DNA from 3 places in the Nostoc sp. UHCC 0252 genome. Region 2 is predicted to be linked to each of the others. Evidence: riboswitches for the same ligand, from Rfam matches in the RefSeq annotation. Region 2 holds a riboswitch; each other region holds the start of a gene.
The links. A riboswitch is a leader RNA that binds a small molecule or an ion and turns the genes downstream of it on or off. The one in region 2 is predicted to bind cobalamin.
Positions count from the first base shown of each region.

Region 1: linked by a shared signal. The riboswitch ahead of cobG (precorrin-3B synthase) and the one ahead of VB732_RS08470 (energy-coupling factor ABC transporter permease) in region 2 are both predicted to bind cobalamin.
Region 3: linked by a shared signal. The riboswitch ahead of VB732_RS28660 (DUF1636 family protein) and the one ahead of VB732_RS08470 (energy-coupling factor ABC transporter permease) in region 2 are both predicted to bind cobalamin.

Region 1 is NZ_JAYGHE010000042.1:17,846-20,114, reverse strand. Features, by position in the region: gene VB732_RS21540 (FAD-binding domain-containing protein) at 1-221, shown strand, start outside; gene VB732_RS21535 (hypothetical protein) at 225-683, shown strand; cobalamin riboswitch at 788-926, shown strand; gene cobG (precorrin-3B synthase) at 976-2,269, shown strand, end outside.
Region 2 is NZ_JAYGHE010000009.1:82,554-84,822, reverse strand. Features, by position in the region: gene VB732_RS08475 (energy-coupling factor ABC transporter substrate-binding protein) at 1-97, opposite strand, end outside; gene VB732_RS08470 (energy-coupling factor ABC transporter permease) at 84-860, opposite strand; cobalamin riboswitch at 886-1,026, opposite strand; gene cbiM (cobalt transporter CbiM) at 1,330-2,079, shown strand; gene VB732_RS08460 (PDGLE domain-containing protein) at 2,111-2,269, shown strand, end outside.
Region 3 is NZ_JAYGHE010000073.1:5,212-7,480, reverse strand. Features, by position in the region: tRNA gene VB732_RS28665 (tRNA-Val) at 459-532, opposite strand; cobalamin riboswitch at 818-982, shown strand; gene VB732_RS28660 (DUF1636 family protein) at 1,004-1,420, shown strand; gene VB732_RS28655 (cobalt-precorrin-6A reductase) at 1,423-2,160, shown strand; gene VB732_RS28650 (response regulator) at 2,181-2,269, opposite strand, start outside.

The DNA of each region.
Region 1 (2,269 bases), on a different contig from region 2:
AATGGGTTGCCAGCACCTTTAGTCAGAAACCATATTTTTTCAACCGTGAAAATTTAGAACGCTACACCAAAGGCATTTATTGCCAGAAATGTCCCCTTTACGGTCATTGTGATTTTGAAGGCAGCTATGAAGAATTAGAACAGCGACTTTTTCCCAAAGGGGAATTTAGCAAACAAGCTAATAGCCAAAGTTGGCAACGTGGAAAAAAAGGTAAAAAGTGAAAAATGAATAAACCAATTGTTTGGGTACATGGAGACTGCCTCAGTCCAAATAATCCCGCATTAGAACAATACCCTGATGCGCCAGCTATCTGGGTTTGGGACGAGGCTTTGATAGAAGAATGGCAACTGAGTCTCAAACGCATCGCTTTTATCTACGAATGTTTGCTGGAGTTACCCGTTGTTATCCGTCGTGGCGATGTGGGACAAGAAATTTTAACTTTTGCTCAAGAACATGATGCAAATTTAGTTGTCACAGCCAACAGTCCCAGCCCCCGATTTGATGATATCTGCAATCAAATAGAAGGTTCGATAGCAGTGGAAGTACTAGAAGTAGAACCATTTTTTGAGTATGACGGCTATATTGACCTCAAGCGGTTCTCGCGCTATTGGAAAGTCGCTCAAAATTATGTTTTTCGTTCAAATCTGCCCCTCTCTGACTCAGAAAAAGACAGTTTCGTGTAGTAAAACCAGGGAGAAGTCTTTTTATTAAATCTAATTAGGCGATTACTACATGAGCCATCGAATTCACGCTTTTGGGCGTGGATAGGTTGATTCAAAATATGAAGCATTAAATATTCTGACTGCGTTCTCGTGCTAAATTACTAAAGCTTGGAGTTGGGAAACTCCGGTGAAATTCCGGGACTGTGCCGCAGCTGTGATGGGATCACCCAAGTCAGAATGCCAACTCTCAAGATGTCAGAGAAGACACACTCACCTTATACTCCCTGCGTTGCACGGGGAAGGAGTTCCAAGTTTGCTTTCAGGATTTGCCACTTGTCCTGGCTTGTTTTATGCTACACCCGCCGCCGATGGTATATTATCTCGCATTAGAATACCAGGTGGAATTATTAGTAGTCAGCAGTGCCGTGCGATCGCAGATATAGCAGAACAGCACGGTGGCGGCTATGTAGATGTGACTAATCGAGCTAACCTACAAGTCCGCGAAATCCGCACGGGGATAAATGCTGAGGTTCTGAAACATCTACAGGATATGGGACTAGGTTCTCGTAATCCTGTTGTAGACCACATCCGTAATATTATGACCAGCCCAACTGCTGGTATCGACCCGCTAGAATTAATCGACACTCGCCCTTTTTTCCAAAGTTGGGATGATTATATTGCTACACATCCGGCGCTTTCTGGATTGTCGGCAAAATTTAGCGTTTGCTTTGATGGTGGTGAGATAATTCGGGTGTGCGATCGCTTGAATGATATCCTATTTGCTGCTGCCTTAGTTGACGGTAATGTTTATTTCCGCCTTTATCTGAGTGTCGGCGCAAAGGGGCAACCGCCTAGCGATATGGGAATTTTGTTATCACCAGAGCAATGTTTGCCCGTCTTGGCAGCTTTGGCGGATGTCTATCTAGCTCATAGTAATACTACAAGTAAGCGTCGGCTACGTCTCTTAGAGTTATTGAATACTTTAGGTTGTGAAAATTATCTTCAGGAAGTTGAGCAGCGTCTACCTTTTTCTCTTTTATGCAGTGACCTAACCCCCCAACCCCCTTCCCTAATAGGGAAGGGTGAGAAATTCTCCCCTCTCCTTGTAGGAGAGGGACTGGGGGAGCGGTCAGATGCGAAGTATCAGCATATTGGCATCCATCCCCAACGTCAGCAAGGCTTATTTTACATTGGTGTCGTCTTACCCCTTGGACGATTGGAGAGTAACCAGATACGTGGTTTAGCAGATTTAGCAACGAAATACGGTAGCGGCACTCTTCGATTAACCCCTTGGCAAAATCTGTTGCTAACAGATATTCCTCAGCAATGGGTTGGCGATGTCCTGCAAGAAATTGCTTTCTTAGGATTGGATTCCTCAGCAACTAATATCAAGAGTGCATTAGTTGCCTGTTCTGGAAAAAAGGGTTGCGCCTCTTCTGCCACGGACACCAAAAGTCATGCATTAGCATTAGCAGAGTATCTTGAAACTCGCGTTATTCTCAATTGCCCTGTTAATATCCACTTCACTGGCTGCGAAAAATCCTGCGCCCAGCATACCAAGAGTGATATTACTCTGCTCGGTGTCAGCATTGAGGCTGACAATGAAA
Region 2 (2,269 bases):
ATTCCCCACTCCGCACAAATATCAATGGTGCAACTGCTAAAGCTAATACAGCTACTACCAACAGCCAGTTACTCAACCCTTTTTTAGATTGACTCATTACCATTTCCTCGCTTGATTAATTGCAACAGTTCCAATTCTTGAGGATTATAAGATTGCAGCCAGTTCCATACCAACACAGTTAGTAATCCTTCACTAATTGCTAAGGGAACTTGAGTTATAGCAAAAATTCCGGCGAACTTGGTAAATGAAGCGATAAATCCACCAACGGGGGCAGGGAAAGCTAGGGCGAGTTGAATAGAAGTTATAACGTAGGTTAGTAAATCTGCGATCGCAGTTGCTAAAAATATGGCGATTTTTTGTTTACCACTCAGCTTAATTGTCAGATTATATATCCAGTAAGCTGCAAATGGGCCAGCGATCGCCATCGAAAAAGCATTTGCGCCCAGCGTCGTCAAGCCGCCATGCGCCAATAACAAAGCTTGAAATAACAATACCAAGCTACCTAAAACCGTCATGGTGAGAGGGCCAAACAGCACCGCACCTAACCCCGTCCCTGTAGGATGAGAACAGCTACCTGTGACAGAAGGAATCTTCAACGCTGACAGTACAAAAGTGAAAGCACCAGCCAATCCCAGTAGTAGTTTTAGTTCCGGGTTAGCTTGGGTAATGCGAGTCAGACTACGCAATCCTAATAAAAAAAATGGTAATGCCACAATCCACCAAAAAACCGCCCACTGCACTGGTAAAAAACCTTCCATAATGTGCATAGCATAAGCGGGTTTGGGGAAACCAACTACCAAGTAAAAACTAATAACTCCCATCAGGGTTAGACTAACTAACGCCTGTTTTTTTCTTTTCATAACCTGTACCTCGCAGATTTATGTTAACGAATTGGTTCCCATCGGCGGGCATCCTGACTCACCTAATTTTGGCTCACAGTTGCGGGACAGCGCCGGATTCACACCGGACTTTCCCCCTTGCGTCCAATGGCTGCTCCCCATCAGAACCGATTGGAGTAACTATATCACTATTGCTCAAGCATCAAGACCGCGAACAAAATAATCCTATCAACCTAAATTGATTGTATTTAACAAAATTTGGGGGTTTAAGTCCCTGCCTAATAGGGGCAACACGTTTTGATGCCTAATTCAAATCCCCGTCACAAAACGTAATTGCAAATCGGAAATTGCGTTAGCGTAGCGGGGCGAAGCCCATTGCGAATTGGTTTAATATGCCCCCCCACTGGATTGAAGTTTTTAGAGAATACGTGGTCTACTAGACAACTAAACGTTTAAATACAATCTGGCTGCAAAGGACACTTCTGAGAATATGGAAACAATACCATTTATGGGTACTTCGTCCTTCGGCTGGCTGTACTGGGTAATACAGCCGCTAGCTCTACACATTCCAGATGGCTTTTTGAACTTACCCGTTATCCTGATCACCTGGATAATTGCCCTAAGTCTAATTACAGTAGCGACTAAGCGATCGCAGGCAGAATACCAAGAACGGGCTGTACCTTTAATGGGAGTTTGTGCAGCATTTATCTTCGCAGCGCAAATGATCAATTTCCCGATTCCAGGAGGCACTTCTGGACACCTTTTAGGCGGAACACTAGCTGGAGCTTTATTAGGCCCCTGGGCTGGCTCGCTAGTTATGGTTGCAGTGTTCATCGTGCAAGCTGTTCTGTTTCAAGATGGTGGACTGACCGTTTTAGGAGCCAACATCTTTAATATGGGATTAATTGGGACTTTTGGTGGTTACTATCTCTATCGCACAGTCAGATTTGCTACTGGGCGCGATACCTTGCGGGGTATGACAATTGGTGCGGCGATCGCTGCTTGGACAAGTGTAATGGTAGCTTCAGTTGTGTGTGCCTTACAACTAGCTGTGTCTGGAACAGTTCCTCTGATGGTAGGTTTGACAGCGATGGCTTCTTGGCATATTGTAATTGGCATTGGCGAAGCGCTGATCACCGTCGTAGCACTCAGCTTTATTTGGCGGACTCGACCTGATTTATTTTACGATCCACCTCGTAAGATAAAATCACCTGTGTCTCGTCCCGTCTCTCGTTATTAAAAGGTGTGTGTTGAATCAGGATTTAATACTTATGAGTAGCAACCTTTCGCGATCGCGCAACCAAGCTTTTGTTATCGCTGGCTTAGGTATTGCCCTGTTGATTGCAATTTTCCTTTCGCCACTAGCAAGTCAAAACCCAGATGGGCTAGATAGAGTCTCAGAAGACTTGAAGTTTGACAACAAAGCACTC
Region 3 (2,269 bases), on a different contig from region 2:
AGAGAGAGTACAGGCGAATATGGCGTGAGTATGAGTATTTATGTACTTGCTAACGATAAAACTGGGGAATGATTGTTTCTTACGTTTCTATTGTTGAATGATTAGCTTTGATAGCATTTAAGCTTTAATACCTAGCTCTACAATTAGCTATAACAAGCGACATAAGACTTAAGCTTGCATTCTACATGGGACTGAAAATAGAGGTGCTATAGGCGAATATGGCTCAATCCCTAATCTGGTAGGCATATATAAGCTAATCAAGAATATTTTTATCAATTGATAACGAAAAGTTATAAAAATATGGGTAAATGATAAGCTTCTCTCAAATCAGCTAGTTACCCCTATTTCATTGTTTTAAGGATAAAATAGTATTGATTGAGAGAAAACTGAGAGAAAACAAGTTGGTTAGAGCGCTACGTTGACATCGTAGCCAGTACTGGTAAGGACATTATCTAAAATGGACGTAACTGGATTCGAACCAGTGACCTCTACGATGTCAACGTAGCGCTCTAACCAACTGAGCTATACGTCCTTAACCACACGAATATTAACGTTAGCATATACTTCTTGGATCGAGCAAGAAAAAAACCTAAATCTAGCAAACTTTATTATGTGACACCTCGTATCTGTGGCAAAAACCGGGTTTAGCGCAATTGATTAAAAGTCAAAGCCTGGATTTTGGTTCAGAAAAGCAATTCATTTCGCCTTCTAAAGAATGATGCAATATCGCAGTAATCTGACTTGTGGAGCTAGGCAAAGTTACGATATTTGCTCCTTACTCTTGGTAATATCCTTTTATTTAGATGACCCTAGTGTATGATCGATAAGGTTATTCGGTTCTGGTGGGGAGCAGCTACCAGAGGTAACGGGGAAAGTTCGGTGCAAATCCGGCGCTGTCCCGCAACTGTAAACTAATTTGAGATGTAATCTAAAATTTCAAATTGAGTAAGTCAGGATGCCCGCCGAAATAGATTTACCAGTTCCACATATCTGCGAGGTACAGATGACTACTACTGTAAATATTTCCCCAACGAATCCTTTGGGTGTTGCTGACCATACTTTATTTGTTTGCAAAACTTGCGCTAGCGTTTGGCATGAGGGAAAACGCTTAGGTGAAAGCGGTGGTCAAAAACTTTTAAACCAACTTCAGCAGCTTGCACAAGATTGGGATTTACGAGATGAATTTCCAATTAAAGAAGTTGAATGCATGAGTGCTTGTAATCGTTCTTGTGTAGTTGCTTTTGCTGCTAAAGGCAAATTAACATATTTATTTGGTGATTTAGCCGTTGACGGTAGTGCATCTGCGGTACTAGAGTGCGCTAGTCAATACTATGTCAAAGCAGATGGTTTACTGCCTTGGTCAGAGCGTCCAGAAGCCTTGAAAAAGGGCATTTTAGCAAAAATTCCACCTTTATCTTAATGATGCGCGTTTTGATTTTGGGTGGTACGGGAGATGCCGCAAAATTAGCTGCGAAACTGTCGACTATTCAAGGGTTAGAAGCAATCACGTCTCTAGCCGGTCGCACCCGTGAACCCTCAATTCCGTTAGGCGATTTACGGGTTGGATGCTTCGGTGGTGTGGCTGGATTGGCTAGCTATCTGCGTCAAATGCAAATCGACTTGTTAATTGATGCAACCCATCCTTTTGCTAGTCAAATTTCCTTTAATGCGGCAGATGCTGCAACTGAAGTCGGAATACCTCGTTTAATGTTAATACGTCCGCCTTGGGAAAAAGAAAGTGGCGATCGCTGGATTGAAGTCGATAGTGTTGAAGCTGCCGCCGCATCTCTACAAAATCAGGCACAGCGAGTATTTTTGACAGTTGGCAGACAAGAACTCGCCGCTTTTGCCCACTGCGAGAAAATTTGGTTTCTGATGCGGATGATTGATCCCCCTACTGATGATGCTTTAGTACCGCCAGGAAGGATTTTGTGCGATCGCGGGCCTTTTACCTTCAATAATGAAAGGCAAATCCTGATTCATCATAATATTGATACCATCGTGAGTAAAAATAGCGGTGGCGATGCGACAAAACCCAAAATTATGGCGGCGCGAGAACTGGGTGTGAAGGTTGTCATGATAAATCGTCCAGCCACACCGCCAGGCGAACAGGTTACTGATGTTGATGGTGTTTTAAAGTGGCTAAAAGTAAAAAAATAATCTCGATAAATAAATTTAGCTTACTTTTCCAGACTCCAGCCCAAAGCTACTGCTACATTAGCAGCTAATTCTAGAGGATTAAATGGTTTAGCGATCGCACTGATCATTC